Regions from separate parts of the Paraburkholderia fungorum genome, predicted to be linked through region 2. Evidence: predicted binding sites of a transcription regulator. Region 2 holds the regulator's gene; each other region holds the start of a gene.
What was found. The regulator LexA, encoded in region 2, represses DNA repair genes until DNA is damaged. The targets are predictions, from matches to a motif close to ACTGTATNNNNATACAGT.
Positions count from the first base shown of each region.

Region 1: a site for LexA is predicted at 4,731-4,748, ahead of imuA (translesion DNA synthesis-associated protein ImuA). Genes of this name have one in related genera too.
Region 3: a site for LexA is predicted at 2,275-2,292, ahead of imuA (translesion DNA synthesis-associated protein ImuA). Genes of this name have one in related genera too.
Region 4: a site for LexA is predicted at 2,566-2,583, ahead of dinB (DNA polymerase IV). Genes of this name have one in related genera too.

Region 1 is NZ_FNKP01000002.1:1,586,514-1,594,203, forward strand. It holds gene BLS41_RS22985 (NUDIX hydrolase) at 1-280, shown strand, start outside; gene BLS41_RS22990 (manganese catalase family protein) at 859-1,734, shown strand; gene phaP (TIGR01841 family phasin) at 2,004-2,405, shown strand; gene BLS41_RS23010 (hypothetical protein) at 3,414-3,689, shown strand; gene BLS41_RS23015 (hypothetical protein) at 3,914-4,102, shown strand; gene imuA (translesion DNA synthesis-associated protein ImuA) at 4,762-5,469, shown strand; gene BLS41_RS23030 (Y-family DNA polymerase) at 5,399-6,868, shown strand; gene BLS41_RS23035 (error-prone DNA polymerase) at 6,875-7,690, shown strand, end outside.
Region 2 is NZ_FNKP01000001.1:1,842,366-1,850,055, reverse strand. It holds gene BLS41_RS08170 (sulfate/molybdate ABC transporter ATP-binding protein) at 1-452, opposite strand, end outside; gene cysW (sulfate ABC transporter permease subunit CysW) at 452-1,492, opposite strand; gene cysT (sulfate ABC transporter permease subunit CysT) at 1,489-2,391, opposite strand; gene BLS41_RS08155 (sulfate ABC transporter substrate-binding protein) at 2,557-3,594, opposite strand; gene lexA (transcriptional repressor LexA) at 3,908-4,558, shown strand; gene BLS41_RS08145 (hypothetical protein) at 4,656-5,006, shown strand; gene BLS41_RS08140 (DUF2939 domain-containing protein) at 5,255-5,887, shown strand; gene BLS41_RS08135 (universal stress protein) at 6,068-6,535, opposite strand; gene nodI (nodulation factor ABC transporter ATP-binding protein NodI) at 6,811-7,690, shown strand, end outside.
Region 3 is NZ_FNKP01000001.1:1,480,491-1,488,180, forward strand. It holds gene tnpC (IS66 family transposase) at 1-1,539, shown strand, start outside; gene BLS41_RS38280 (IS66 family transposase) at 1,571-1,840, opposite strand; gene imuA (translesion DNA synthesis-associated protein ImuA) at 2,361-3,200, shown strand; gene BLS41_RS06590 (Y-family DNA polymerase) at 3,100-4,899, shown strand; gene BLS41_RS06595 (error-prone DNA polymerase) at 4,872-7,690, shown strand, end outside.
Region 4 is NZ_FNKP01000002.1:764,978-772,667, forward strand. It holds gene BLS41_RS19470 (heavy metal sensor histidine kinase) at 1-1,294, shown strand, start outside; gene dinB (DNA polymerase IV) at 1,261-2,430, opposite strand; gene BLS41_RS19480 (carbonic anhydrase family protein) at 3,002-3,754, shown strand; gene BLS41_RS19485 (hypothetical protein) at 3,790-4,461, opposite strand; gene BLS41_RS19490 (YceI family protein) at 4,783-5,370, opposite strand; gene BLS41_RS19495 (YceI family protein) at 5,431-6,018, opposite strand; gene BLS41_RS19500 (cytochrome b) at 6,133-6,687, opposite strand; gene BLS41_RS19505 (GGDEF domain-containing protein) at 6,925-7,690, shown strand, end outside.

The DNA.
Region 1 (7,690 bases), on a different contig from region 2:
CGAGCTTGAAGAAGAGACGGGATTGCACGTTTCGAGCAGCCACTACCTCTTCCAGTTTCGGGGCTTGCGAACCCGGCACTTCGTCTTCATTGTCAGGCTGCCGGAACATGCGGAGCCGGTGCCGTCGAATGAAATAGCCCGCTGTCAGTGGGTCAAACTGAAAGACCTTGCGAAGTTGGAAGCAAGTATTCCAACCAAGGGCATCGCGGAAATCTTTCTTCGTCAATCCCGCAGCAGCGGGCAACCGCAGGATAAGTCTATCCAGACATTGACAACGTGACCAACACGATGGTGCCTATCATCGCGGTTTGGCCCTTTCTAGCGAGCCACCTATCGTGTTGTCCCGTACCGCCGGGGCCTAGTTAGCCAAAAATAAGTATCCTCTTCTGGGGCACGCAAAGCGCTTCAGTCATTAATGGTGACGACCATTTCACCCGTGGACGCTATGCGCGTCCAAATCCTTCAAAGCTCCAGCCCTCTGAACAAGCGGGTACTTGTGACTTACAAACGGCTTCATGGTTCCACCTTCGAACCCAGTCGTAAGTTAGCTAAGCCGACCACCTATCAAAACCGGAACTGCAAGAATCGGTCTTTGCAGGATTTGTCACGCGCGTACCTGTCGGGCCAAAAAATTTAGTTGAATTCAACGCTCAGGAACAGGCCATGCGGCGTGTCAGGAGACTTCCCTGACCAAACGCGGCGTGTCGCCGCATCTCGCCAGAACTATCCAACCGTTCTGAGACGTCAGCCGCGAACCGCCGCATCCACTGTGTGCGCTGCGCTCGAGGTTCCTGAATCCGACTCGCCCGGCGTTCCAGGCGGTTAGCCGTCCGGCCCGGCTTTTGAAAGGACAACATCATGTTTGTACACAACAAACGGCTTCAATACACGGTGCGCGTTACGGCCCCGAATCCCGGTCTTGCAAATCTGCTGCTTGAGCAGTTCGGCGGCCCCCAAGGCGAGCTCGGCGCAGCCTGCCGATATTTCACTCAAGCTGTTGGGGAAGACGACCCCGGTCGTAAAGACTTACTGTTCGATATTGCAACGGAAGAACTGAGCCATCTGGAAATCATCGGCTCCATCATCGCCATGCTGAACAAGGGGGCTAAAGGGCAACTCGCAGAGGCAGTGGAAAGTGAAGCGGAGCTGTACCGTTCCATGACCGGTGGAGGTAATGATTCGCACACCACCTCACTACTCTATGGCGGCGGACCTGCCTTGATTAACTCTGCAGGCGTACCTTGGTCGGCGGCTTATGTGGATACGATTGGCGAGCCTACGGCCGACCTGCGTTCAAACATCGCGGCCGAAGCCCGGGCCAAGATTGTCTACGAGCGACTGATTAATGTGACGGATGATGCTGGCATCAGGGAGACGCTTGGTTTTCTGATGACACGTGAAATCGCCCATCAGAAATCATTCGAAAAGGCGCTTCATTCCATCCAGCCAAATTTCCCGCAGGGCAAGCTCCCCGGCGTGCCGGAGTTCACAAGCGTGTACTACAACATGTCTAAAGGCGACGACTCCCCGCGCGGTCCGTGGAATGAAGGACCGGACTGGGAATTTGTTGAATCACCGGAGCCGGCTGTCGACGGGGGCGACGGATTAGCGAGCGTCAATGTATCGGGCAACGACGTTGAGGTGCTGAGTGCGATGGCTGCACGCACGGCATCCGATACGGCAATAGACCCTGTAACCGGCGCGGACCTAGGTGCAGGACAGGCTGTTAAATAATCAACTGAGGTCCAATGATGAGGGGCGTTGCTTGTGCCCCTTGTCAATCGGTCATGCTTTCTGGCGCGAAGAACGGGAGGATTCGCTGACGCATGCGGTGTGGGACGTCCCCTCACCAATGTCATCTAGGGCTCAATTGACTTCTCACCTGATGCGCCTACAATGAATTTTGCTGCATTGCAGCAAAGGACCTCCCGGTCCTCGGCGTGTGCTCCATGGTCGAAGGACTGACCGATTACGCACTCGTCGTCTCCCCTTATGGAGCAGTCATGAGCACGCTTATTCCCCAGCACGCGTTCGAAGCCCAAGCAGCAACTATTCAGCAACTGTTCGCATTTTCGACGAAGGCCTTCGAAGGCTTTGAGAAGCTAACGGCGCTAAATCTTCAGGTGTTTAAGGCGACGCTTGCCGAAAATCACGCGCTTGCAGTGAAGGCCATGTCCTCGAGGCCCGACGAGTTATTGGCGCTCTCCGCCAGTCTTGGTAAGCCCACTGCGGAAAAATGTCTGGCATATGGTCGGCACGTACAGGAAATCCTCGCTGATGTTCAGGGCGGACTCACTTCAGCCAGTCAATCACAGACTCAGCGCTATCAGAAAGACGCCCGAGGATTCGTCGCAGACCTCACGAAAGCCGCTTCCTCCGCCGCGGACATAGTTGTAACTGAGTGACAGTCTGCGCCGGCAATAACATGTTCGTTGAAGCGTTGAAGGACTACCCGTTTACGACTGTTTCGGCGACTTCACGAAGGCACGCTGGTTCGCCAGAATGCTTAATAAAAAATAGTGCGTCAGGTCAATTGGCGGTCGCGACTTAACAGGCTCCCGCAGACTTTTGGAACATTGGGGTGCCGGCCATTGGCATTCCCGCTGATGTGGTCTACGAGTATCGCTTCGGACGTGCGACACACTTCAGTCTATTTACCATCGGACGGTCTTGTCGGTTGGCAGGGGTGCGCTGGTATCGACTCTGAATATCAGCGGAATATCGCAGTCGAGAATGTCAGTCACTGGAGTATGCTTCGCAGGTCCGACATACTTCACGTCGTTTCGCACTTGCTGGCCGAACCTCAGCACGGCGCGCTTCGCAGTTTCGTTGACAGATGCGTCGCGACGGTTCTGTAGTTCGAAGGCTGCCCCCACCTTCGCCAACTCAGGACCGTCCCGCGATAGAGGAAATAGAAAAATGAAGGCGGCCCGCAAACCTGCAGCTGAAAGACAAATCCGTATTGAAAGCGCTTTTGAGGTAGAACTCGCTGTCGGCGCCTCGCATGTCGAGAGCATGCTGCACGTTGCATCCCGTACAGCATGCATCGAAGACCTGGTGCAGAGCTTTGTACTGCGACACGGAAGTATTGACCTGCACCGATTTCTAGTGGCGCTTGCGGACAGGCTGGACGCGCGTGGAAATAGTATTGGTGCGTTGGCGGTCCGAGAGTCCGCGACATACGGGGCGGTGCCGATAGCAACTCACCTACGCGTGTAAACCCGTCACTTCGACAAGCAGAATCTATCGATTCTGCTTTTGTCGTTCTGCGCCTAGCTATCACGCGGGATTTTCAGATGAGGCGAATATTCAAGTAAGCCGCTCGGTAATTAGTGAGGCATGCGAATTGCGGTCCTCATGATAGCGGGTTCACACCTTCCGGTGCCAACGACCGCTATGCTGAGGAGACAGCCATGCGAAATTCAACAAAGGGATTTTTGATTGCAGCCTTATGTATCGGTATTTCTGGCACTGCATACGCGCAGAGCGCAGGCGGTGGTGCCGGGGGCGGTCAGGGCGGGACAGGTATGAGCAAGCCGAATGCTAGCGGTTCAACCAATACGGTTTCCGGCGCATCCGGAGCAGATACTATGGCGCCGGGCGCAACCACTTCGCACAAGAAGATGCAGAAAAAGTCGAACGCCGCCATGCCGGCATCTGCGACTAACCCCGCCTCAGGCGGCAGCTGAAAGCGTTATGCGCTTAACTGACTTTCTACCGGTAGTCGGGGATGCACAGATAGATAAAGCCTTCACGCGGAAGTTCTGAAGCCGCGTCCCGGCTTATGTATTCGCTTGCGAACCCGATGCATCGGGTTCGCAAGCGCGTTCAATTCGGGCCGGTAGCAGAGCGACGGCTGTCGGTGTGAACACTGCCTAACTTGAAGTTCCGCGTACAGTGCCGGGAGGCCGATGTGACTACCGCTTATGTAGTAAAAACGGGTGAACATTTTCTATGTAGCGCTGAGGACGGTGACATCGGCCTCGCACCTGACATCAAAGAAGCCAAGTCCTTCGCCTCTCGAGAGGAAGCAGAAGAAGCGGCGGACACGCATGCTGACCCCGGATACGAAATCCTGACTATCAGTATATCGGTTCGCTAATTCAAAAATGGTTCGTCTTTTTTGGACAGGCCGGATGGGCAGCGAGATATGCATCCTCGCGATGCGCAAGGCTGAAGCGATGATGCCCGTCAGCCCGACAGCAGCTTCTACTCAGTTCACATTTTTTCCGTAGTCTGATGAAAACTGCGGGTTTCACATTTAGCTAGCGTTTGACGCTACGTTCAATTCTGTGGGACGTCGAGTCAACACGCCGACTGTCAACTCCGACCATCTTCAGTGTCGCGTCAATCATATTCAGCTCCTGACCAAAGTCGAGCGGCCACTCTTCACCGTCGCACCTGACGGTCATACCGTTGTGCATCGATATAACGGAGCGTGCCTTGTACAAAGCATCGACAAGCTTAGTTTCGCGTTCGGCTTCCCGAACCCATTCATCCGCCCTCATGATTCAGCTCCTTTAAATGACGCAGGTCACATGTTCCGTCCGGTCGAATGCCTAACTTCTCGCCCGGCTCCGAATTTCCGCCCGCGACGAACGGGTGCGCATGACACTGTTGGCGATTAACCGCCGCTTTTGACTGCCCTCCATATCCAGCAGGGGCTTCAGCGATAGCTGGGTCAAAGGTTAAAAAGTGTCAGTTCGCTATCGTGGATTTGCGTGTACGATACTGTATAAATATACAGTACATTGATGCCATATGACTAGCGCAGCCGCCACCGCCGAAGAGATACATCCGTCCTTGTGGCGGGCGTCCCAGCTCGCGCGCGGCCGCGGCCGGGTCGTCGAAACAGGCTACCCAGCGCTATCCGCGGAGCTTCCCGGCGGAGGCTGGCCCGTCGGCGCGCTTGTCGATTTGCTGGTCCAGCAAGCCGGCGTGGGAGAGCTAAGACTTTTGCGTCCCGCGCTAAGCGCGACTGCGAATCGGCCTGTTGCTTTCGTACAGCCGCCCCACACGCCAAGCGGACTCGGATTGAACTACATCGGACTTCCCATCGAGCAGGTCCTGCGGGTCAAAGCGCAGAAGACAGCCGATGCACTCTGGTCGGCCGAGCAGATTCTGCGCGCAGGTAGCTGCGGCGCACTCATTTTCTGGACGCAGTACGCGCAAGCCTCATCGCTTCGCCGGCTGCATCTGGCGGCGCAATCATCCGAGACCCTGTTTGTGATGGTCAGACCACTGGCCGCCGCGCAGGATTCATCGCCCGCGCTATTGCGGCTTGCTTTGAGACCATCAGCCGACGGTCTGACCGTCGACATTGTGAAACGACGAGGGCCCTCTCGCGCAGAGCCTCTGTCGATTCCCCTTCAGCCAACTCCTGTTCTGCTTTCCCAACATGCGCGTCTTTCTCGCCGTCCACTTGCCGAAGTTGCCGCTCGAGGTCTTCCGACCGAAGTGGTCACCTGAGCCGCCACATGGGAGTGCCGTGCTCGAGAAAGACAAGGTTGTCATCGCCGACAACGCGGCTCGCGCTGCAGGTGTGCGTCTCGGCATGAAGCGCGGCGGTGTGTTGACGCTATCGCCAGAAACCGAGATGCACGAACGCGACGCGGGCAAGGAGGACGCAGCGCAACGGGAAGTCGGAGTTGCACTGATGCGCTTTTCGCCCGAGGTTACCTTGCTCGCTGAAGCGACCGTCGTGGTCGAAGTCGGCGCCAGCTTGCGGCTCTTTGGCGGGCTGCTTGCGCTGTGTCGCGAAGCGAAGGCTGTACTCAGGACACTCGGGCTAACTGCCCGCATTAGCGCCGCGCCCACCGGTCAGGGCGGATGGCTGCTTGCCAAGTTTGGCAATCGTCGCGTGCTCAAACTGGCATCGCTCGAGCAACGCCTGTCCTTCCTCCCAATGATGGCGGTTCCCGAAGTGCGGCCGTTCGGCGAGTGGTTCTCAGGGCTCGGCTGCGAGACTGTCGCCGACATAAGGCGCCTGCCTCGTGCCGGTTTGCAGAAACGATGTGGTGAACATCTGCTCGACTCGCTGGACCGCGCGTTCGGAATCGCGCCCGAACTGTTCGAATGGCTCGAATTGCCACCCAATTTTTCCGTGCGCATCGAGTTGCCAGACCGCCTCGAGCATGCGGACGGTGCCGTGTTTGCAGCACATCGGCTCATCGTGCAACTGTGTGGTTGGCTGTGCGCCAAGCAACTGGCGGTCACCGGCATCAAGCTCCTCCTCGAACATGAGCGTGGCCGCGACGCCATCGCGCCGACGGCTATCGACATCGCATTGGGCGAGCCTACGTGGAAAGAGGAGCATCTTGTCAGGTTGCTCAAAGAGCGGCTCCACCGCGTTGAGCTTACTGCACCCGTCATCGCATTGCGGCTCGACGCATCCCGGGTGGAGTCCGCGGCGCCTGCTTCAGACACCCTCTTCCCTGAGCCCGGTGGCTCCAAGGAAGACCACGCACGGCTTCTTGAGTTGCTCGTCGCGCGGCTTGGCGAAGAGAATGTTCTTCGGTCCGCACCGAGTGCCGACCATCGGCCCGAGATTGCGAACCGCTGGATTCCAGTAGCTCAAAAGTCAAAGCAGGACGCACTTCCGCTGGGGCTTCCACGGCCGACATGGATGCTGGACAACCCGGTGAGGTTGTTGATGCGTCAGCATCGCCCTTTCTATGGTTCTCCGTTGCGGATGGTCTCGCCTGGTGAGCGTATCGAAGCCGGCTGGTTTGACGGTGAACTGGTGACGCGCGACTATTTCGTTGCGCAGGCGGACGACCAGAGCTGCTACTGGATATACCGCGAGCGCGTCAGCAGTCGCGACGCCGAGGAAGAGCAGCGCTGGTTCCTGCACGGACTGTTCGGCTGATGCGTCATGGATACTACATTCAATGTCCTGCCGGCGTATGCCGAGCTTTTCTGCCTCTCGAATTTCAGCTTCCTGCATGGCGCATCCCATGCCGAGGAGCTGTCTGAACGCGCCGCACAGCTGGGCTATTCGGCGCTCGCGGTGACCGACGAATGCTCGCTCGCGGGGGTTGTCCGGGCGCATGTCGCAGCGAAAAAGGTTGGACTGCCGTTTATCGTCGGCTCGTACTTCCGTCTGGTCAATGCCGATGGTTCGCCAGCGTTCGGACTGATTTTGCTTGCAAAGAATCGTGAGGGCTACGGCAACCTGTCCGAACTGGTCACGCTCGCCCGCACGCGCGCACCAAAAGGCGAATATCGCTTGACACCGCAAGACCTGTCGCGACCCGAAAAGGACTATCGGCACCTGTGCGGGATGCCGGATTGTCTCGCTATCCTCGTACCCGATTTCCCGGCGAAGGAGGACGTCCTCGCCGCACAGCTTGAGTGGCTGGATGACGCCTTTACCGGCCGCGCATGGGTAGGTCTGGCGCTACACCAGCGAGCCATGGACGACATCCACCGAGGCTCGGTCGAGTTTGTTGCGCGCAATCTGGATGTGCCCGTCGTCGCGCTCGGGCACGTAGTCATGCACGTGCGCTCGCGCAAGCCACTGCAGGACACCATGACCGCAATCCGGGTCCGCAAACCAGTGCACGAGTGTGGTTATGACCTCGCACCAAATGCCGAGCAGCATTTGCGCTCACGATTACGTCTCGCCAATCTGTATTCTGCCGACGCGCTCGCGGCGACGGTGGACATCGCGAGTCGCTGCACCTTTTCG
Region 2 (7,690 bases):
AGCGCGCGCGCCAGCGCAATCCGTTGCCGCTGACCGCCCGACAATTCCGACGGATAGCGCTGCGCCAGCCAGTCGAGTTGCACGAGCTTCAGCAGTTCATGCACTTTCTCGCGGATCACCGCTTCCGACGGACGCTCCTTGCGCGGCTTCACACGCAGTCCGAACGCGACGTTCTCGAACACCGTCATATGACGGAACAGCGCGTAATGCTGGAACACGAAGCCCACTTCACGCTCACGCGCGCCGACCGTCGCGACGTCCTGCCCTTGCAGCACGACCTGGCCGCCGTCCGCGTATTCGAGACCGGCGATCACGCGCAACAACGTGGTCTTGCCACAACCCGACGGCCCGAGCAGCGCAACCAGTTCACCCGGCGGAAAGTCGAGTGAGACATTATCGAGCGCGACGAAATCGCCGAAGCGCTTTTGCAGGTTACGAACGGTGATACCCATTACAGCTCTCCTTGCTTGAGCGGGTGTTGCTGCGGTGCATGCGTGGTGTTGATAGAGGCGGAAGCGCGCGGCGACGTTTGCGCGGCCTGCGCGATCGGACCTGCGTACGCGGGCACGTCGCGCGCGTCCGACAGTTCCGCCGACATATGACGCTCGGCCAGCAGCTTCAGGCCGAGCGTCACGAGTGCGAGCAGAGCCAGCACCGACGCCACGGCGAACGCCGCCGAGAAGTTGTATTCGTTGTAGAGAATTTCGACGTGCAGCGGCATCGTGTCGGTCTGTCCGCGAATGTGGCCGGACACCACCGAGACCGCGCCGAACTCGCCCATTGCACGCGCGTTACACAGAATCACGCCGTACAGCAGGCCCCATTTGATATTGGGCAGCGTGACGCGGCGGAAAATCTGCCAGCCCGACGCGCCGAGCACGTGCGCGGCTTCTTCTTCGTCGTTGCCTTGCGCCTGCATCAACGGAATCAGTTCGCGGGCGACGAACGGGAACGTGACGAAGATCGTCGCGAGCACGATGCCCGGCACCGCGAAGATGATCTGCACGTTGTGGTCTTCGAGCCACGGGCCGAACCAGCCTTGCGCGCCGAACATCAGCACGTAGATCAAGCCCGAGATAACCGGCGACACCGAGAACGGCAGATCGATCAGCGTCGTGAGCAGCGCCTTGCCACGGAATTCGAACTTGGCGATACACCACGACGCCACCAGACCGAACACGAGGTTCAGCGGCACCGCAATCGCGGCAGTAATCACGGTCAGCTTGATCGCGGACAGCGCGTCCGGATCGGCGAGCGATTCGAAATAGAAGCCGATGCCCTTGCTGAACGCCTGATAGAACACGGAAACCAGCGGCACGACGAGGAACAGCGCGAGGAACAGCAGCGCGACGCCAATCAGAATCCAGCGCACGACAGGACGCTCGGTGACGGGATCGGGCCGGCGCGCGACGTTCAGCGGCGCACGCGGCGCTATGGCGGCTGCGCTTGCGTCATGCGCGCCCTGCGCTTCATTCACGGAACGGCGGCTCATTGCACACCTCCGCCGATTGCCGCGACACTCGGCACGCTCGAACCCGGCGCCGGCCCCGCGCTACCGCGCTTCGTCCGGCGCTGCAAAAACCATTGCAACGTGTTGATCAGCAACAGCATCAGGAACGACACCACCAGCATCACCACGGCCAGCGCGGTCGCGCCCGCGTAGTCGTACTGCTCGAGCTTCGTGATGATCAGCAGCGACGTGATTTCCGACTTCATCGGCACATTGCCGGCAATGAAAATTACCGAGCCGTATTCGCCGAGCGCACGCGCGAACGCGAGCGCGAAACCCGTCAACAAAGCCGGGAAAACCGCCGGCAACACCACCCGACGAAACGTCAGCCAGCGCGTCGCGCCCAGGCACGCGGCGGCCTCTTCCTGTTCGCGCTCGAACTCTTCGAGCACCGGCTGCACCGTACGAACGACGAACGGCAAGCCGATGAAGGTCAGCGCAACCAGCACGCCCGCGGGCGTAAACGCAATCTTGATGCCGAGCGGTTCGAGAAACTGCCCGATCCAGCCGTTGCCCGAATAGACCGCCGCCAGCGAAATACCGGCCACGGAAGTAGGCAGCGCGAACGGCAGATCGACCACGGCATCGACAATGCGCTTGAACGGGAAGGTGTAACGCACCAGCACCCACGCGACCAGAAAGCCGAACACGGCGTTGATCAGCGCGCCGCCGAGCGCGGAAAAAAACGTCAGCCGGTACGACGCGAGCACGCGTGGCGAAGTAACCGCGCGCACGAACTGGCTCCAGTCGAGCGTGGCGGTTTTCAGGAAGGTCGCCGCAAGCGGAATCAGCACCACGAGGCTCAGATAAGCCACCGTGATGCCGAGAGTCAGGCCAAAGCCGGGCAACGCGCTCGGCTTCCGGAAGGTGAACGTCGTCATGCTGGATACTCTTTCAGGTTGATGCTTGCGTTTTTGATCACTGGCTTCGCTCGACGTTTGCGGCCACCGTACGCCGGTTAGCCAAAAGCGCGCCCACTGGGCGCGCTCGGAAGTGGCGCGTTGCCGCGCCGCTTTTTACCTCTGCCTTGCCAGGCATCGGCGGAATTACTGAGGCTGGTAGATCGAATCGAACACGCCGCCATCGGCAAAGTGCGTTTTCTGCGCATTGGTCCAGCCGCCGAACGAGTCGTCCACCGTGTACAGCTTCAGCTTCGGAAACTTGGCGGTCAGCTCGGCCGGCACCTTGTTCGAACGCGGACGGTAGAAGTTCTTCGCCGCGATCTCCTGGCCTTCCTCGCTATACAGGAAGTTCAGATAAGCCTCGGCTAGCTTGCGCGTGCCGTGCCTGTCGACCACCTTGTCCACCACTGCCACCGGCGGCTCGGCCAGAATGCTGACCGACGGCACGACGATTTCAAACTTGTCCGGACCGAATTCCTTCAGCGACAGGAAGGCCTCGTTTTCCCACGCGATCAGCACGTCGCCGATACCGCGCTGCACGAAGCTGGTGGTCGCGCCACGCGCGCCCGAATCCAGCACGCCGGCATTCTTGTAGAGCTTGCCGACGAATTCCTTCGCCTTCTGGTCGTTGCCGCCCGGCTGATGTTCGGCATACGCCCATGCTGCGAGGTAGTTCCAGCGCGCGCCGCCCGAGGTCTTTGGATTCGGCGTGACGATCGACACACCCGGCTTGATCAGATCGTCCCAGTCCTTGATGTGCTTCGGGTTGCCCTTACGCACCAGGAACACGATGGTCGACGTGTACGGCGACGCGTTGTCCGGCAGGCGCTTCTGCCAGCCCTTGTCGACGATGCCCTTGTTGGCGAGCGCATCGATGTCATAAGCCAGCGCAAGCGTGACGACGTCGGCCTGCAGGCCGTCGAGCACCGAGCGAGCCTGCGCACCCGAGCCGCCGTGCGACTGCTTGAAGGTGATGGTCTCGCCGGTCTTCGCCTTCCATTCCTTGCCGAATGCCTGATTGACGTCCTGATACAGCTCGCGCGTCGGATCGTAGGAAACGTTCAGCAGCGTCGTGTCGGCATGCGCCTGCGTGATTCCGCCGACGACGCTCGCCGCGCCGAACGCAAGCGCCGCGATCAGTTGCTTCGTTTTACCCGCCAGTCCCGTGTTCCGATGGTTCATGCCAACTTTCTCCGCGTGTGGTCCGCTGAAAACAGCGTGTGATGTTGTTTTGCGTCGCGGTCACGTGCACATGAGCGCCAACTCGGAGGCCAGTCTATCGAAGGGCTTTCATCATTAAAAATAATGTTTATTCATTCTTTAATACGTAAAAGTGGTAACGACAGCGGGATAAGGCGTTGCGGCACGAAAACGGGTGTTTCAGCGTCCTATGTCGACGCTGGAGCGGCCCCGTTCGTGACGAACTTAAAGTAAAGCTTGAAATGCGCCGAATACTGTATAAAAATACAGCTACCTGTTCATACATACAGTGGCCATGACAAAACTCACCGCACGACAGCAGCAGGTTTTCGATCTGATCCGCCGGGCGATCGAACGCTCCGGTTTTCCGCCCACCCGCGCAGAAATCGCCGCCGAGCTGGGCTTCAGCTCAGCCAATTCGGCAGAAGAGCATCTGCGCGCGCTTGCTCGCAAGGGCGTGATCGAACTCGCGGCCGGCGCATCGCGCGGCATCCGCCTGTTGCCGGGTCCGGACGACGCACCGCATCAGTTCACCCTGCCGCATCCGAGCATCATGCAGCTGTCGCTGCCGCTCATCGGCCGCGTGGCTGCCGGTAGTCCGATCCTCGCGCAGGAACATATTTCGCAGCATTTCGCATGCGACCCGGCGCTGTTCTCGAGCAAGCCCGACTACCTGCTGAAAGTGCGCGGGCTGTCCATGCGCGACGCAGGCATCTTCGACGGCGACCTGCTTGCGGTGCAAAAGAAGAGCGAGGCCAAAGACGGCCAGATCATCATCGCGCGACTCGGCGACGACGTTACGGTCAAGCGCCTGAAGCGCCGACCGAACGGCCTCGAGCTGATCGCGGAAAACCCTGATTACGAAAACATCTTCGTCGAGACCGGCAGTGCGGAATTCGCGCTGGAAGGAATCGCCGTCGGGTTGATTCGTCCTGGCGAGTTCTAAGCGCTCGCGCTTAGTTCGTGCACGCGTCACCGTTGTTTCGCTTGCGCCGGTTCGCCTAACCAACGCTGCATCATTGCTGCATCGCCTGGAGAGACTCATGGAACGCCTTGCCCGCCTGCTGCCTTTTCGCCAGTTCGGTCGTCTGCGCCATCTGCGCAAGCTTGTGCCTTGCTCAAGTTCGTCAATTGAGGCGCCGGGGGCGAGCACTCCATCGCTGTTCGACTCATCGGAAAGCGCATCCAGCTTGCCCTCGTCGTTGCCGGCTTTTGCTCGCGTGTCGTTGAATTCAAGCCTGAATATGACGGAGCCTGCACGGCGCGCGCCGGTGCGTGTTTATCACGGGCCGTCGCGACTCATCATGGTCGGCACGGTCGATGCGGTATGCCGGATGATCGATCACTGCATTGCAGAAGAAGCCAATGTTCATGGCGTGGTGTTCGAGGGGTAAGCGGAGCGCGTGTGGGTTTCCCGTGCGAACCGTGAACCAGCCTTGGGTTAGCAAGTGGCTTTGTAAGACAGCTGTCTTACGCAGTTATGCATGTGATTGCGCCACGCGATCACACCGCACATTGCACATACCCAGCCAATTGCTGCATGCGCTTTTCGGGGCTGCCACTAAGATATTTGCATAGAATGGGATTGTTCTTGCGGGGCAGTGGTCCACATTGACATCCAACCTGATCGGAGTCCCATTCGATGACAGTTCCGACACGCATGAAGGGCAGCGAGGGTAGCGCAACCCGTCCGCTGATCATCACGTTGATCGTGATCGTGGTAATCGCCGCGCTGGGATTTGCCTACGCATCACCGTATATCGCGCTGAGAAACCTCAAACGTGCAGCCGATGCGCGTGACGCGCAAACCGTCAATCAATACGTCGATTTTCCCGCTCTACGCGACAGCCTGAAGCAGCAGATAACGGGCATGCTGACACGTCGGCTGGACGCCGATGCCAACAGCAAAATGGCCACCATCGGCGCGATGATCGGCGTCACGTTGATCGGACCGCTGGTGGATTCCTATGCAACCCCAGACGGCGTCGCGGCATTGCTGAATGGCATGCCGCCGCGTGGCAATCCGGGCGAGCGGCCACCCGCGCCGCCTGATGCCAGCAATGCACCCGCAGCAGATGCGGCAACCTCCGCTCCGACTGGAGACACAGCCAGCGCTACGCAACCGCCAGCGCGGGAGACTACGGCGGGTTATCGCGGCATCAACGAGTTTGTCGTGACCTACCGGCGTGGCGAAGGTGACGCAAATTATTCGGCAATCTTTCAGCGCGAAGGTTTGTTCACCTGGAAGCTCACGGCGATCAATCTGAACGAGTGATCCGCTGGCCTGAAACTCAGGCCAGCCTCCGTTTCATTGTCAGGGACGTGCGCGGGTTAGCGCATGCCGACGCCATCAACCGCGTCGACATGCTTCAACGTTGCACAGAACATCGCAGCCGCATCAGACGGTTTCGCCTTTTATCAAAGCGAAACCGTCACGCCGCCCCTTTCCCAGACATCAAGCCGCAGCGGCTTGCTGCTGCTCCTGCGCGGACGAGCAGGCCACCAGAATGCTGCACGAAACCCGGTCGAGCAGCGGCGTATTACCTGCGCCCATCCACCATCTGGACAAGCCCGTCCGGCAGCGGTGCCCCACCACCACAAGGTCGACATTCAACTCATTGGCGAGATTCGCGATTTCGTCAATGGGATGGCCGAACGCGAAATGCCCCTGCGCGCTGACGCCGCGCTCCGTGAGCCAGTTCACCCCTTCCTGAAGAATATCGCGAGCGGTCTTTTCGAAACTGCCGCAGGCCACGTCGGTGAGCAGGCCGGCGCTCTGCGCAATGCTCGATCGCATATCCACGACCGACAGCAAATGCGTTTCCGCCTTCAGATCCAACGCCAGATCGGCGCCGCAGCGCAGTGCCTTGCGGCCTTCTCGCGAGCCGTCGTAGCACAACAGGATTTTCTGGTAGCTCGCCATGATTTTCTCCCCTCGCGCGGAACGCACGGTGTGAATGAATCATGGTGCGCCGCAATTCAGGTTGCAAGGGATGGAAAACGCTAACTAGCGGCCAATTCCGCCTATAGGTCTGCGGGAGGCAGGTTGGCGCACCATCACGGGGATTCGCGGCCCAATTGCGGCACCGCAATACGCAGCATCAGGCCCATTGTCTACGCCGAACTTCCGGCCGCCGATGCCCTAGAATAAGCGGCTTCCCCGGCCATTCGCGTTCTTCCCGGAGCATCGACCGATTTATGTCTGAAGCCGCCATCGAGTTTCACCAGGTCAAGAAAAGCTACGGCGAAAAAACCGTCGTCGACGGTCTGTCGTTCCACGTCAACGCGGGCGAATGTTTCGGCCTGCTCGGCCCCAACGGTGCGGGCAAGACCACCACGTTGCGCATGCTGCTCGGCATCGCGTCACCCGACTCGGGCGCGATCCATCTGTGCGGCGAGCCGATTCCCGGCCGCGCGCGAGTGGCGCGGGCGCGCGTCGGCGTGGTGCCGCAGTTCGACAATCTCGACCCCGACTTCACGGTGCGTGAGAACCTGCTGGTGTTCGGCCGCTACTTCGGCCTGAGCGCCGCGCAATGCCGCGCGGTCGTGCCGTCGCTGCTTGAATTCGCGCGGCTCGAAAGCAAGGCGGATGCACGCGTGAGCGAACTATCCGGCGGCATGAAGCGGCGGCTTACGCTGGCGCGTGCGCTCGTCAACGATCCCGACGTGTTGATCATGGACGAGCCGACCACCGGACTCGATCCGCAGGCTCGGCATCTGATCTGGGAACGGCTGCGCTCGTTGCTGGCGCGCGGCAAGACCATTCTGCTTACCACCCACTTCATGGAAGAAGCCGAGCGCCTGTGTCATCGGCTATGCGTGATTGAAGAAGGCCGCAAGATCGCCGAAGGTGCGCCGCGTGAATTGATTGCCAACGAGATCGGCTGTGATGTGATCGAGATTTTCGGTCCCGATCCGCTTGCTTTGCGCGACGAACTCGCGCCGCTGGTCGAGCGCACCGAGATCAGCGGAGAAACGCTGTTCTGTTACGTGCACGATGCTCAGCCGGTGCATGCGCGGCTTAAGCAGCGCGCTGACCTGCGCTATCTGCATCGGCCGGCCAATCTGGAAGACGTGT
Region 3 (7,690 bases), 360 kb from region 2:
TTGCGTGCGCTCGCCACACAATTGATTGCGCGCGTCGAAGACAGGGACCGGGAGATCGAGGAGAAGACCCGCGAGGTCGGTGAGAAAGAGCGGGAGCTACGCTACCGGCAGACCCGGATCGACCAGTTGACCCACGAGATATCGATTCTCAGACGTTATCAGTTCGGCAAGCGCAGCGAGCAGGTCAGCCGCGATCAGATGAATCTGCTGGATGAGGCGATTGACGCGGATCTCGCCGCCATTGAAGTTGAGCTCGAGCAACTTCAGCCACAAGACACCACCGGGCCGCTACCCCAACAGCCGAAGCGTGCCGCGCTGCCGGCGCAATTGCCACGCACAGAGATTCGCCACGAACCGCAGAGCACCGTATGCCAGTGTGGCTGCGAGCGAGTGCGCATCGGCGAAGACATCAGCGAGAAGCTGGACTACACGCCGGGCGTGTTCACCGTGGAGCGGCATATCCGTGGGAAGTGGGTGTGCAGACACTGCGAAACACTGATTCAGGCTGCGGTGCCAGCGCACGTCATCGACAAGGGCATCCCGACCGCGGGACTGCTGGCGTCAGTGCTGGTTGCCAAGTACGCCGACCACCTTCCGCTGTACCGTCAGGAGCAGATCTTTGGGCGAGCAGGCGTCGCGATTCCGCGCTCGACATTGGGCGCATGGGTCGGCACGTGCGGCGTGCAGCTAGAACCGCTGGTCGACGCGCTGCACCAGGAAATCCTGCAGCAGGGTGTGCTGCATGCGGATGAGACGCCGGTACAGATGCTCAGTCCGGGCAAAGGCAAGACACATCGCGCGTATCTGTGGGCATATACGCCGACGCATTACAGTGAACTGCGCGCCGTGGTCTACGACTTCGCCGACAGCCGTGCAGGCGAACATGCCCGCGCGTTCCTCGCTGGCTGGCAAGGCAAACTGGTATGCGACGACTACAGTGGGTACAAGGCTGGATTCCAGCAGGGCATCACTGAAATCGGATGTGCGGCGCACGCGAGACGCAAGTTCTTCGATCTGCACACTAATCACAGCAGTCAGATCGCCGCGCAGGCGCTGCCGTTCTTCGCTGCGCTTTACGACATCGAGCGTGATGCCGTAACACTGCAAGCTGAGGAACGCTACACCCTCCGGCAAAGTCGGGCCAAACCGGTTTGCGACGCACTTCACGAATGGATGACGGCGCAGCGCAAGCTGGTGTCGGAAGGCTCGGCAATTGCCAAAGCGCTGGATTACAGTCTTAAACGATGGGATGCGCTGACCCGCTATCTCGATGATGGTCACGTGCCTATCGACAATAACTGGGTTGAGAACCAGATACGCCCTTGGGCTATTGGCAGGTCGAACTGGTTGTTCGCTGGTTCACTTCGAGCCGGAAAACGAGCCGCAGCCATCATGAGTCTGCTACGTTCAGCGCAACTGAATGGGCACGAACCACACGCCTATCTGAAAGACGTCCTCACACAGCTGCCAACCCACAGGGCCAGCGATATCGCGACATTACTGCCTCATCGCTGGCAACCAGCGGACCCTGTTCGATAATTCAATTCGTCAAGGCGGGTTTGCCGGTCGCCTACAAGCAACTAGCTTGCGCTGCGTAACCATCCATTCGTAAGGCCTCTCGCACACTGTTTTTTTGCTGGTCATGGGGACCGCACGCTTCGTGCTCGATGTCGTAAAGCACAGCGAAAGGAAGAGAAGGGCGGGAGAGCCAGCCCTGCAACCGGGCATGCATGTAATTTGCATGCAGATCAAAGAATTTCGGTCTCGCATGTGATGCACATCCCATTTCAGTGATGCTCTGCCGGAACGACGTCTTCCACCTGCCGTAATCATCGCACAACGTTACTTAAGCGCCCGTGCCCGCACCCGCACTGGCCGTCTACCTTTGTTCTTCCTCCCCCAGCGCCCTGACAGCCTCGCGTTTAGCTTGTGATTCAACGCGATGGCGGCAAGCGATACAACAGGTCTTCGGCGGCCGGCCACTACCAAGGCTTTTGAATTCCGCGCTATCGTGCGGATCCCGACGTCGGCCAAGCACTACTTCTTCTTCGACAGTGTTCACCCGTTCCCTATTTAAAAGGGACACGATGCTCCGAGACCGTTAACGCAACTCACGACGAGATGGTCGGGCGCTCACGAAGGGGCGCACAAAGCGGAAATTTAACTCACTACTGTATCGTTCGGAGTTCCGCGTAAATCAAACTGTCTGACAAAATTAAAATAAGAATCGTGACACTTCGCTGCGCCACTCGTCCTTAACATTTCCTGCAAAGTACTGTATAAATATACAGTATCAACTCATCTCCCAAGCTTGCTCGATTTTTGAGCAGGGTGAGCATTTCCTTTCTACGAGCGTGTCTATGGCGGCAGCGATTCAGCTTGTGACGGCTACGCTGTCGTCGCAATTGCGGCGTCAGGTGTGGCAGGGCAATGAGATTGCCGAGGCAGAGTCTCGCGTAATTTCTAGCGGCTATACGGCGCTAGATCAACTGCTGCCGGGGCAAGGCTGGTCGGCTGGCAGTCTGACCGAGTTATTGATCGAACATTGTGGGGTGGGGGAGGTGCGTCTGCTGGCTCATGCGCTTTGCCATCTGACAAAGCAGGCCGGGCGGCATGTCATGCTCGTTGCGCCTCCCTATAAGCCATGTGCTGCGGCTTTGAGAGCCTGGGGTGTCGATGTCGAGCGGGTCTTATGGGTGCGCTCAGGTGAGGATCAGGCTTTGTGGGCGGCTACTCAGGCATTGAAGCAGGAGGGCATCGGCGCGGTTCTGGTATGGCTGCCGAATGTGCGCGCCGACAAGGTCCGGCGTCTGCAAGTGGCCGCTCAGGAATCGACAGCGCTGGCCTTTTTGATCAGGCCTGCCGAGGTCGCCACGCAATCTTCACCCGCGCCTTTGCGAATAATTTGCGAGCCACTTTTGCCTCCTAATGCGCAGACGATCAATCGTCGCCAATGGTTGCAGGAGATCGCTTTGTCGATCGATATCTTCAAGCGTCGTGGTCCCGCTCTCGCCGCACCTCTGCGTCTCGTTTTGCCGTTACAAGGCGTTTTGCTACCGGAAAACGGAGCCGGCAGCCGCCAGGACCCCGAGGTCAAACATGTTGTGGATCGCAATCACATTGCCACTCTTGTCGCTCGAAGCAGTGAAGCCTCTCGTTCCGCGTCCGGATGGTTCGCTCGCGAAGCCGAAGCGGTATGAGTTGTGCGACGAGGCAAGCAAAGCTCAGGATGTCCAGGACGCCGCCGCGGGGAATTGTTATGCGCTGGCTGATCACGCACACATTCTGCTGCCGGATTTCGACGCATTGTGTGCAGGAGTGCAGGCCGGTCATTCGCGTTCCTCTGCGTTGGCGCTTGCGCCAGGATTGAAGTTGCTAGCCGCCGACATAGGCCGTGAGACTCAGGCATTCGAGGCGATCGCGCTCGCGCTGTTGACATACACGCCGAAAGTGTCGCTCGCCGAGGCTCACACCTTGTTGCTGGAAGTCGGTTCCGGTTTGAGATTGTTTGGCGGCTTGCGCATGCTGTTGTTACGAGTGTCTGCGACAGTGGCGGAGTTCGGCTATACGGCGCGCATCTCCTGTGCACCAACAGCCTGGGGCGCGTGGTTATTGGCGCAGGCGCGCGTTGGCCGGCAGCGACATCGCTGGCATGTGATCAAGCAGAGTTCTCTCGAGTGTGCTCTCGATGGGTTATCGGTTTCGTTATTGCCGGTAGCGCAGGTACATCGTGATGCATTCGCGCATGTCGGCTGCATTACGCTCGCCGATTTGCGTCGGTTGCCAAGGACGGGTGTCGTGCGGCGTTTTGGTAGCGGCATCCTGGACCTGCTGGCACAGGCGTACGGCACTCGTGCCGATCCGCGCGAAGCGTTTCGTGCGCCGGCATCGTTTCATGCGCAACTGGAATTGCCGTCGCGTGTCGATAACGCGGACGCGTTGCTGTTCGCCGCGCGTCGGCTGATCGTGCAACTGGCCGGCTGGCTGAGTGCGCATCATGCGGCACTCAGTGGTTATACCTTGCTGATGGAGCATGAATTGGCATCACGTCATGCTCCGAAGACATCCAGCCTGAACGTCGCGTGGGCGATCCCGTCGCGTGACGCGGATCATCTGATCTGGCTATTGCGGGAAAAGTTGAATCAAACGGTTCTGGCTGCGCCGGTCATCGAGTTGAAGCTGGTTGCAGATCAGATTGTCGAATATGCAGGGAAATCCGATACGTTGTTTCCGATGCCCGAATCGGACGGCGATTCGATTGCGCGCCTGCTCGAACGATTGAGCGCGCGATTGGGGCCTGAAAATGTGTTGCAGATGTCGGTGCAGGACGATCATCGCCCTGAACGGGCAATGAGCGTCGAGGCTTATCAGGCGAAGGCGTTTTCGCGCAAGAGGCGTTCGTCGGCGAAGGGGCGGACGAAGGTTCGGGAAGATAAGACCTGGCTGATCGACGAGTTGAAGAATGCCGAAGAAGGCGCGCGTATGAAGGGCGAGGTGATGGCGAGAGCAGCCGCGGTAGATTCGGGCACTATGGCTGAGAACATTGTTGACCTCAACGCGACCAACGCGACCAACGCGACCAACCAAGCCCCCATACTCCCTCACCCAGCCAACCCTCAACACAGTCTGGCATTGCCCGACACCCCTCTACCCAGCCAGCCGCGCCCACTCTGGATGCTCGACAAACCATTGCGCCTCATGATGCGCGACCAGCGCCCGGTCTATCGTCGTCCGTTGAAAATGCTGACCCGTACCGAGCGGATTGAAGCGGGGTGGTGGGACGGCGATATTGTCGAACGGGATTATTACGTTGCCGCCGACGATCGCGGCCACATGTTCTGGGTGTATCGGGAGCGTACCGAGAAGGGCGAATGGTATTTGCAAGGCCTGTTCGGTTGAGTGTGGTGAACATTTTCCAGTCATCGCAACTTGCTCAACAGCCGTCCACGGCACACTTGCCGCCGTATGCCGAGCTGCATTGCCTAACTAATTTCACATTCCTGCGCGGCGCGTCGCATCCGCATGAGTTGGTTGAGCAGGCCATGTCGCGCGGCTACAGCGCGCTCGCGATCACTGACGAATGCTCGTTGGCGGGTGTCGTGCGGGCTCATGTGAGGCTGAAAGAAATAGGCGAGGAGCGGGAACGTCAACGGAAAGAGCGTGAGAAGGAGACGGCAGCCGAAGCCGCAGAAAGTACAGAAGCACCAATCTCCGCTGAAGACGTAAAAGAAGCCGCAGTTCCGCACGAAGAGACGCGAAAATCTTCGGCAAGAAACGAAGCAAGAACTCCTGAAGCGCAACCAGAAACCGCAGAGACCGACGCCGACGCCCAACCCGAACCGCAAAAACCCATCCCCCACCTCATCATCGGCAGCGAACTCAACCTGACCGATGAAAACGGCGAACCGTTCTGCACGCTGGTCGCGTTAGCAATCAACCGCAATGGATATGGCAACCTCTCCGAGCTAATTACGCTGGCGCGATCGCGCGCGGAGAAGGGCAGCTATCGTCTCGGCCCATCGGACTTCACCGATGCACTCCCACATCTGGCGCATCTGAAAACGTTGCCCGATTGCGTGTTGCTCCTCGTGCCGCAGCGTACGGCAACGCTCTCGCATACGTTGTATTGCGCGCACTGGCTCGCATCGTTCGCGGCAGGGCGTGCGTGGATCGCGCTTGAACTATGGCAAACCGGCAGCGACGATCTTCAGATCGACGCGTTGCGGATGATTTCGCAAGCGAGCGGATTGCCCCTGGTCGCAGCGGGTGGCGTGCTCATGCACACGCGATCGCGCAAGCCCTTACAGGACACGATGACCGCCATCGGCCGCGTCACGCCGCTGTCTGAATGCGGTCACGCACTCGAACCGAACGCGGAACGGCACATGCGCACTCGGGTCCGGCTCGGCAAGCTGTATCCACGGGACACGCTCGAAGAAACATTGCGCGTCGCCGCGCTGTGCCGCTTCTCGCTTACGGAACTTGCATATGAATATCCCGAAGAACTGGTGCCCGCCAGCGAATCGCCGTCGAGTTATTTGCGCAAGCTGGTCATGGCCGGTGCCATGGAACGTTGGCCGCAAGGCATGGACCTGAAACGAATCGGCCAGATCGAAAAGGAGTTGAGCCTGATCGCCGATCTGAAATACGAAAAGTATTTTCTGACGGTGCACGATATCGTGAGTTTCGCTCGCTCCAGAAACATTCTGTGCCAGGGGCGAGGGTCGGCGGCGAATTCGATTGTCTGTTACTGCCTGCATGTCACTGAAATCGATCCGATCAGTATGAACATGCTGATCGAGCGATTCATCTCGCGCGCGCGTAATGAGCCGCCCGATATCGACGTCGACTTCGAGCATCAGCGTCGCGAAGAGGTCATCCAATATATTTATACGAAGTACGGTCGCCATCGGGCGGCGTTGACGGCATCGCTGATTACATATCACACGCGCAGTGCATTGAAGGACGTCGGCAAGGCGCTGGGTCTGGAGGCGTCGCTGATCGAGCGGATCAGCAAGTCGCAGCAGTGGTGGGACGGCCCGGACGCGGTCGCTAAATATCTGACCGAAGCGGGCTTTGATGCCAACTCCCACACTACGCAATATCTGATTCGTCTCACGAACGAGTTGCGCACTTTTCCGCGTCATCTGTCGCAACACGTCGGCGGTTTTGTGATCGCGAAAGACAAGCTGTCGCGGCTTGTGCCGATCGAGAACGCGACGATGAAAGACCGCAGCGTGATCGAGTGGGATAAGGACGATATCGACGCACTCAAGCTGCTGAAAGTCGACGTGCTCGCTCTCGGCATGTTGTCGGCGATCCGGCGCGGGCTGGAATTTGTCGCATTAAGACGCGGCTTTCCGGCGTTCAGGATGCAGGACATTCCGCGCGAGGATCGTGGCGTCTACGAGATGTGCGGCCATGCCGACACGATCGGCGTGTTCCAGATCGAATCGCGCGCACAGCAAAGCATGCTGCCGCGTCTGAAACCGAAGGAGTATTACGACCTGGTGATCGAGGTGGCGATCGTGCGACCGGGGCCGATTCAGGGCGGCATGGTGCATCCCTATTTGCGTCGCAAGCAGGGTCTTGAGCCGGTCGATTACGCGAAAGACGAATTGCGGCCCGTGCTCGAACGTACTCTTGGGGTGCCGATTTTCCAGGAGCAGGTCATGCATCTGGCGATGGTCGCGGCGAAATATACCGGTGAGCAGGCTGATCAGTTGCGTCGTGCAATGGCCGCGTGGCGGCGCAGTGGCAACCTCGCGAAATATCAGAAGGATTTGAGCGATCGCATGCTCGCGCGCGGTTACGAGCAGGAGTTTATCGAGCGTATCTGCAATCAGATCGAGGGCTTCGGCGAGTATGGGTTTCCTGAAAGTCATGCGGCGAGCTTCGCGTTGCTGGTTTATCTCAGCGCATGGTTGAAGCGCTATGAGCCGGCCGCTTTTCTCGCGGGGTTGCTGAACAGTCAGCCGTTGGGGTTCTATTCGCCGTCGCAACTGGTTCAGGATGCGAAGCGTCACGGCGTCAAGGTATTGCCGCCCGATGTGACGCAAAGCGATTGGGAGTCGTGTTTCGAACAGCGCGAATCTGAGGGGCAGCGGATTTCAGCAGCGCAAACCTTGTTGCGTCGTCAGCAGGCGGTGCTGTCGGCGCAGCAATTGCGCGATCTTTCTTTGCGACGATT
Region 4 (7,690 bases), on a different contig from region 2:
GTTTCACGCAGTCACGCCGGAAAAGTGGCGTATGGTCCGCGAAAAACTCACCGACATGACGCCGCACGACAGCAGCACGGTGTATGCGGCGACCAGCACGGACCCCGGCTTCCACTACGGCCAGCCGGTGGTCGGCACGGTCGTGCGTAGCTGGCCCGGCGGCTATCAGCGCGTAACACCCGCCGACGGCGGCCCCGACATGCTGATCGCCACGATGACGATACCGGCCAGCGCCGCGCGTCCCACAGTCCAGTTGCAGGTGGGCGTCAGCTATTCGCCCAATGTGCGGACCATGCGCGTGTTCGGCTCGGCGCTCGCCGCGCTATCGGCGCTCGGCAGTCTCGCCGTGCTGCTGCTCAGCTACTCGGTCACGCGAATCGGCCTCGAACCGCTGACACGTTTGACGCGCGATGCGTCGGCGGTGAGTCCGAACAATCGCTCGCAGCGTTTGAATACTGCGTCGTTGCCGCTCGAACTGAACGACCTCGCCAATTCGTTCAACGGCGCGCTCGAACGGCTGGACGGCGCGTATGGCCGGCTCGAATCGTTTAACGCCGATGTCGCGCACGAGTTGCGCACGCCGGTGACGATCCTGATCGGTCAGACCGAGGTCGCGTTGACGCGTAGCAATCGCACGGTCGACGATCTGCGTCATACGCTGCAATCGAATCTCGAAGAGTTCGAGCGGATGCGCGCGATCATCAACGACATGCTGTTCCTCGCGCGCGCCGATCAGGGCGAACGGGCAACGGGGCTGATCGACGTGTCGCTGGCCGCCGAGGTCGCGCATACGCTGGAGTTTCTGGAGATACCGCTCGAAGAAGCACGCGTGCACGCCACGCTGCGCGGCGACGCGATGACGCGGGTCAACCGTTCGCTATTCGGCCGCGCATGCACGAATCTGCTGATGAACGCGATCCAGCATTGCGAGCCAGGTGTGGCGATCAGCGTGACGATCGTGCGCGAGGACGAGCGTGTGCGCGTCGAGGTCGCTAATCCAGGCAAGCCGATTCCGCCGGACATTCTCGAACATCTGTTCGACCGTTTTTATCGCGCCGAAGTCTCGCGCACGAATAGCCGTGAAAATCACGGGCTGGGTCTCGCGATCGTGAAGGCGATTGCGGAGATGCATCGCGGCACGGTGTCGGCGCATAGCGCGCATGGAATCAATACGTTTGCGTTTTCGGTCGCGGCGTCGCAGGTGGAAAGCGAGTTGCACGCGGCACGCCCGGACGCTGGTGGGACGGCTCAAGCGGCGGGTTATTCGTCGCTGGCAAAAGGCAAGTCGGCCTGAACCGGCAGGCGCGGTTTGGGCGTGACCGCGCTGGCCGGCGTCAACGCGCTTACGCGCACGCCAAGCAGCCGCAGCTTGCGGTTCAACTCCACTCTGCGTAGACACTCGGTCGCCGCGCGCCGGATTTCGGCGGCGTCGGCGGTGGGCTCGTCCAGCGTCAGGTCGCGCGTGACGGTGCGGAAATCGTCATAACGCAGTTTGATGCCCACCGTGCGGCCCACATATCCTTTCCGCACCAGATCTTCGGCGACCCGCACGCATAGCCCGGTGAACGAACTGGACAACGCCGGGCGATCATGACGCGGATGCAGATCGCGCTCGAACGTGGTTTCGCGGCTCATCGATTTCGGTTCCGACGACACGACGACCTCACGGTCATCTTCACCGTGCGCTATTCGCGCCAGCCATGCAGCGTAAGTTCGTCCAAAGTTTTCCTGTAACAGCCCGAGGTCGGCTGAGGCCAGGTCACCTACCGTCACAATGCCGAGGCCGGCCAGACGCTCGCTGGCGCGCGGCCCAATGCCGTTGATCTTTTTTGCCGCTAACGGCCAGATGCGTGACTCGAGGTCCGACATCGAGAGGATGGTCAGCCCGTCGGGTTTGTCCAGCTCGGAGCCGATCTTTGCAAGCAGTTTGTTCGGCGCAATTGCGATGGAGCAGGTCAGGCCGGTTGCCTCCCGAACCGCGTTCTTGATACGAGCGCCGAGCACATGCGATTCACCCTCCGCCAGAGTGAGGTCGACGAAAATCTCGTCGATTCCGCGGTCCTCGATCTGGTCTGTGAATGTCCGCACTGCGTCCTTGAACAGGCGCGAGTAACGTCGATACGAGTCGAAATCGGTGGGTAGAAGGACCGCATCGGGCGCGAGTTGCGCCGCCTTCATCATGCCCATCGCCGAAAACACGCCGAACGCTCGCGCCTCGTACGTCGATGTCGTCACGACACCTCGCCCGGCGTAATCGCGGAGTTTGGCGAAGCGGCGCGTGCCATCGGGCAGGAGCTCGGGTGCGGCATTGCGGCCGCCGCCAATGACAACGGGTTGGCCGCGCAACTCGGGATAGCGGAGCAGTTCTACAGACGCATAGAACGCATCCATGTCGACATGCGCGATGCGACGTATGGGCTGACTGCTCACGACGACTGTACCGCCACACTGCACAACATATTGACCAATGTCCTTATGTGACGTTGCTTGGGGTCTTTGGGTGTGTTGCTGGACGCAACAGGGGTTTGACGCATATCGCCGTGGGACGCAATCGGAATCTGGTGGACTGTGTATTTATACAGTATTTTACTGGTATTCAGGAGATCGCGCGTGATTCGCCAGCATCGGAAGAGAATGGCCGAAGCGCATCTTCTCGAGGTAGTTCAGCAGGCGCATCTCCCGCACGCCCATAGACTTCCATGCCGCTCACAAACCGCCGCTCTCTAAGATGAATAGAGACGCGTAATGCTGGCCGCTTTTCGTCGACACTCCTTCACTACACAGCGCTTTCAGCGAGCATGAAGCACAACATTCGTTGCAGGTTCTCCGCGCTGTTTTTTGCCGCCGGAAATCTGAGCGCTTCAGAGTCGACCCAGATAAAGCAACCCAAGATAGACCGTGCAGCGCAACTCATTGCAGTTCGTTTGAAATGCGCTTGGAAATATGGAAAAACGCCCTAGACTTGACTTTGCGCCTACCGTCCACGTTTATCGGAGTCCATATGAATCGCGGTCAATGCCGTTGTCTGAAATGCGAAGAACCTGATCGTCGTCAAATGTTAAAAGTGGGATTCGGCATGGCGACGGCAGCAACGCTTGGCACACTCGGGTTGGCTTTTCCGCGCATGTCCCGCGCCGCTGCGCTCACGCAAAAAGAGCGCGATAGCATGACGCCGGATCAAATCATTGCAGCAATGAAGCGCGGCAACGAGCGGTTTGTGTCAGGCACAGCGCACCGACATGACTACCTCGCGCAAAAGCGCGCAAGCGCCAGCGGACAGTTTCCGTCATCGGTCATTCTCAGTTGTATCGATTCGCGCTCGCCTGCCGAACTCATTCTCGATTCGGGTATTGGCGAAACCTTCAATGCGCGTATTGCCGGCAATATTGCCAATGACGATCTGGCCGGAAGCCTGGAATTCGCGTGTGCCGCAGCGGGCGCGAAAGTCGTGCTTGTAATGGGCCACACCAGTTGCGGTGCGATCAAGGGCGCCATTGACAATGTCAAGCTCGGCAATCTGACCGGACTTCTCGCAAAGATAAAGCCGGCGATAGACGCGACGAAATACGACGGTGACAGAAGCGGCAGCAATATCGAATTCGTGGATCAGGTCGCGCGATCCAATGTACTGAACACGATCGGCGATCTGCGCAAAAGCAGCGACATTCTCGCGTCGATGGAAAAAGACGGGAAGATAAAGATGGTGGGATCGATGTATCACCTCAATACGGGCAAAGTCGAATTTCTCAGTTGAGTTTTACTTGAGAGAGGCGACGCGCCCAGATCCATTCAAAACCGGTAGCTCAGCCCAATCTGCACCGCAGGATAAAGCTTGTAGCGCGAAAGCTTGTTGCTGATGTTCTGCTCTTCCTGATCGATGTTCGCCTGTGACGTCAGCATCGAATAAATGGCCGGCACGTTATATGTCGTGCGCGGACGGCCATAGGCGACGCCCAGATCGAACGTCAGCCCGAAGCCCTTCGAAGCAGGTTTGTGACCATAGCCGATGCCGAGGTACGGCATCACGCGCGGCAGCGTGGCGGTCGCGGATGGCGCGGGTCCCACGGCCGGAACGAAGTCGTCGCCGATCTTGAACTCGCCTTGCGCGTTTGGCTGTGCCTGCGCGCTCAGGCGGTTGTCGTTGATCAACGCGCCCGCCGTCACGCGAAATCCGCTCGACACAAACGGGAACAAGTCGAGATAGGCACCGCCTTGCAGCAGTTTGAGATGACCGTCGTAGCGGTTGCCGTCGACATCGAATGAATGCGACAGGCCGAAGCCTTCGATCTCCGCATGCACGCCGCTCCATGCATTCAGGGACAGCGCCCCGCCGACACCGGCACCGAGCGTGCCGCCGTGGACATAGATTTCCTGCGCGTTCACCGCGCCCGGCAGCGCGATCGCGGCCGCCGCGATCGAAGCGATCGTCGCGGACATAACCGCATTTTTTACCTGTTGCATCGCACCGTCTCCAGACAGGAATCATTTCCTTGCCGACGACTTTACGAGCGGGCGTTGCGTATCAATGGAGGGAAAAGCGGGCGCTTGAGGCGGTTATTCGCACTCAAGTTTTGCGATGGAACGAAAGCGGAATTTATGACCTGTAAGTCCTGCCAAACCGCCGCTTCAATCCGGCGTTCCGCGCAGAAAAGGTCCTGTTTGAAGGGCTATCCGTTGAAAAGGATCGTAGCCGGATGGAGCGGTTACGGCAACTAGCCGGTCTTTGCCGGCGCGTTGCCGCAACCTGTATATCAGCCAGAAATCAGCCGACAGGAACCGCCTTTATTGCTTGATGCCTTCAGCCTGGATATGCAGCGTGGTCTTCATCTTGAAGCCATAAGTCTTGCCGAAGTCGACGCCGAAGTCGTCGCGATTGAACGTCGCGGTCGATTCCGTGCCGCACACTTCGCGCTTGAGCATCGGGTTCTGGAAGCACTTGAACGATTCGATCTTCAGGTTCACCGGCTTCGTGATGCCGTGCATCGTCAGCGTGCCGATCACTTCCACCGGCGTGTCGCCCTTGAAGCGGATCGACGTGCCCTTGTACTCGGCAGTCGGGAACTTCGCGGTGTCGAAGAACTTGTCGGTGACGAGTTCAGCGTCGAGCTTGTCGTTGCCGATATCGACCGAAGTCATGTCGATCGTCACGTCGACCGTGCCGGTCTTGGCCGCGCGATCCAGCACCACGGTGCCGCTGCTTTTCTTGAACTTGCCGCGCCAGATCGACACGCCGCCGAAGTGGTCGGTTTCGAAGCTCGGGTACGTGTGGGTCGGATCGAGCTGATACGTGTCGGCAGCCATCGCGCTGATTGCGTTAAACGACAGTGCAGCAGCCAATGCGCCGGTGGCGAGCAAAAATTGTTTCTTCAAGATGTTCTCCAGATGTCAGAAAAATACTGCGATGCTTCGATTCAGTGAGGCTTCGATGCGTTACTTCTTCGAAGCGACAATGTGAAATTTGATAACCACTTCGTCGGCGACAACCGACGTGTCTTTCCATTCGCCGGTGCCGACGTCGAACTGCGAGCGTTTGATCGGCACGGAGCCGTCGAAGGTTTGCGTGGCGCCGTTGCTTGCAATGCTGACCGGCACGACGACAGTTTGCGACTTGCCCTTGATGGTGAGCTTGCCGGTGATCCTGTACAGATTGCCGCCCGCCGGCGCAATCGCGCTGGAGACGAAGGTCGCGTTCGGGAACGCGGCGCTGTCGAACCATTCCTTGCCCTGCGCCTGCTTGTTGTAGTCGTCCGCGCCGAGGTCGTAGCTGGCGGTGTCGATCGACACGTTCGCGCTGCCTGCGGTCGGCTTCGCCGGATCGAAATTCAGTTGCGCGGAGAACTTTTTGAACTTGCCGTCGACGGGCACGTTCATCTGTTTCGTCGTCGCGATCACGCTGCTTTTGGCGAGGTCGACGTCCGCATGCGCGAGGCCCGCGCCGAACAGCGAAAGGGCGGCAATGCCGGCGAGCGTCGCGCGGGAAGCGCTGTGACGGGCGGAGTGGAAGATGGTCGATTTCATGGTGGTACGCATCCTATCGAACCCGTGTGCGTTAATTGCGCACTGCCGGGAATTAGATTGCCAACAGGCCGGAGCCAATCGAGGCCGCTCGAGGCCGATCGTTGAGCAACGGCTTCACTTCAAAAACGGCATCATCCGCGCCAGCAATCCGTCCCGGTCGACGAATTGATGCTTGAGTGCCGCCGCGACGTGCATGGCGACCAGCGCCAGCAGCGTGTAATTCAGCAATACGTGGACGGTGCGCAGCGTGGCTTTCAGCGCCTGGTCCGGGCCGATGATCGTCGGCAGCGGCACGATGCCGAGATACACGACCTGAATTCCGGCTGCCGAGCTGTAGAAATAGCCGGACAGCGGAATCGCCAGCATCAGCAGATACAGCAGGCCATGCACCGCATGAGCGGCGGCCTTCTGCCACGTTGGCGTAGCGCTGTCGAGCGGCGGCGCGCGGTGCGTGGCGCGCCACAGCACGCGCAGCACCGCGAGAACGAAGACGGTCACGCCGATCCACTTGTGCCACGAGAAATACTTCAGCTTGGTCGGCGTGAAGCCGGGAATATCGGTCATGATCCAGCCGATATAAAAGCCGCAGATAATCAGCGCCGCAATCAGCCAGTGCAGTGCAATGGCAATGCCGTTGTAATGTTCTGAACCAGAGAGACGTGATTTCATTGTGTGTTCGTCGATCGCAAGGTAAGGCGAATGAGTGCGAATGGTAGGGACGCCAATGAAAACTGAATAGGCGGGCAGAAGGGAACAGATTGTTGTCGGCGTGACGTTAATGGTTCTTCGGCTGACCTGAATCGAAGTTAGCCGCCCGCTTCCCGGCAACACATCAAGCCGCAAACAATTGGCCGGACACAGCGCTGTGGTAATTTGCCGTTAAATCGTCTTAAGGACCGTTCACCCATGAATAGCACTGGAAAACAGCCGGCCGGGCTCGGCGCGGATTTCTTGCGGCACGATAAAGATCAGGCAGACACGCCGGCCGATGCCGCTTCAGGTTCGACGGGCGTCGAAGGTTACATGGAACACGACGCGGCCGTCTACCGCACGCTGCTCGAATCGACGAAGGCCATTCCGTGGAAGATCGACTGGGCGACCATGGCGTTCGCCTACATCGGCCCGCAGATCGAAGCCTTGCTGGGCTGGACGCCGTCGAGCTGGAAAACCGTGCAGGACTGGGCTGCCCGCATGCATCCCGAAGACCGCGACAAGGTGGTCGAGTTCTGCGTCGCGCAGTCGAAGGCGGGCACCGATCACGAAGCGGACTACCGCGCGTTGACGAGCCGCGGCGACTACGTCTGGCTGCGCGACGTGGTGCATGTGGTACGCGACGAGCGCGGCGAGGTCGAGTCGCTGGTGGGCTTCATGTTCGATATCAGCGAGCGCAAGAAGACTGAGGAGAAGCTCGCCGAACTGCAACGCGAACTCGAAGCGCTGTCGTTCAAGGACGGTCTCACGGCAGTCGGCAATCGCCGCGAATTCGACGCGGTGCTGCAACGCGAATGGAACGCCGCGCAGCGTCACGGCGCGCCGTTGTCGCTTGTCATGGTCGATATCGATTTCTTCAAGTCGTACAACGACTATTACGGACACGTGCAGGGCGACGAGTGTCTGAAGCGCGTGGCCGGCCTGTTGAGCGACGCGGTGCGTCCTGGCGATTTCGTCGGCC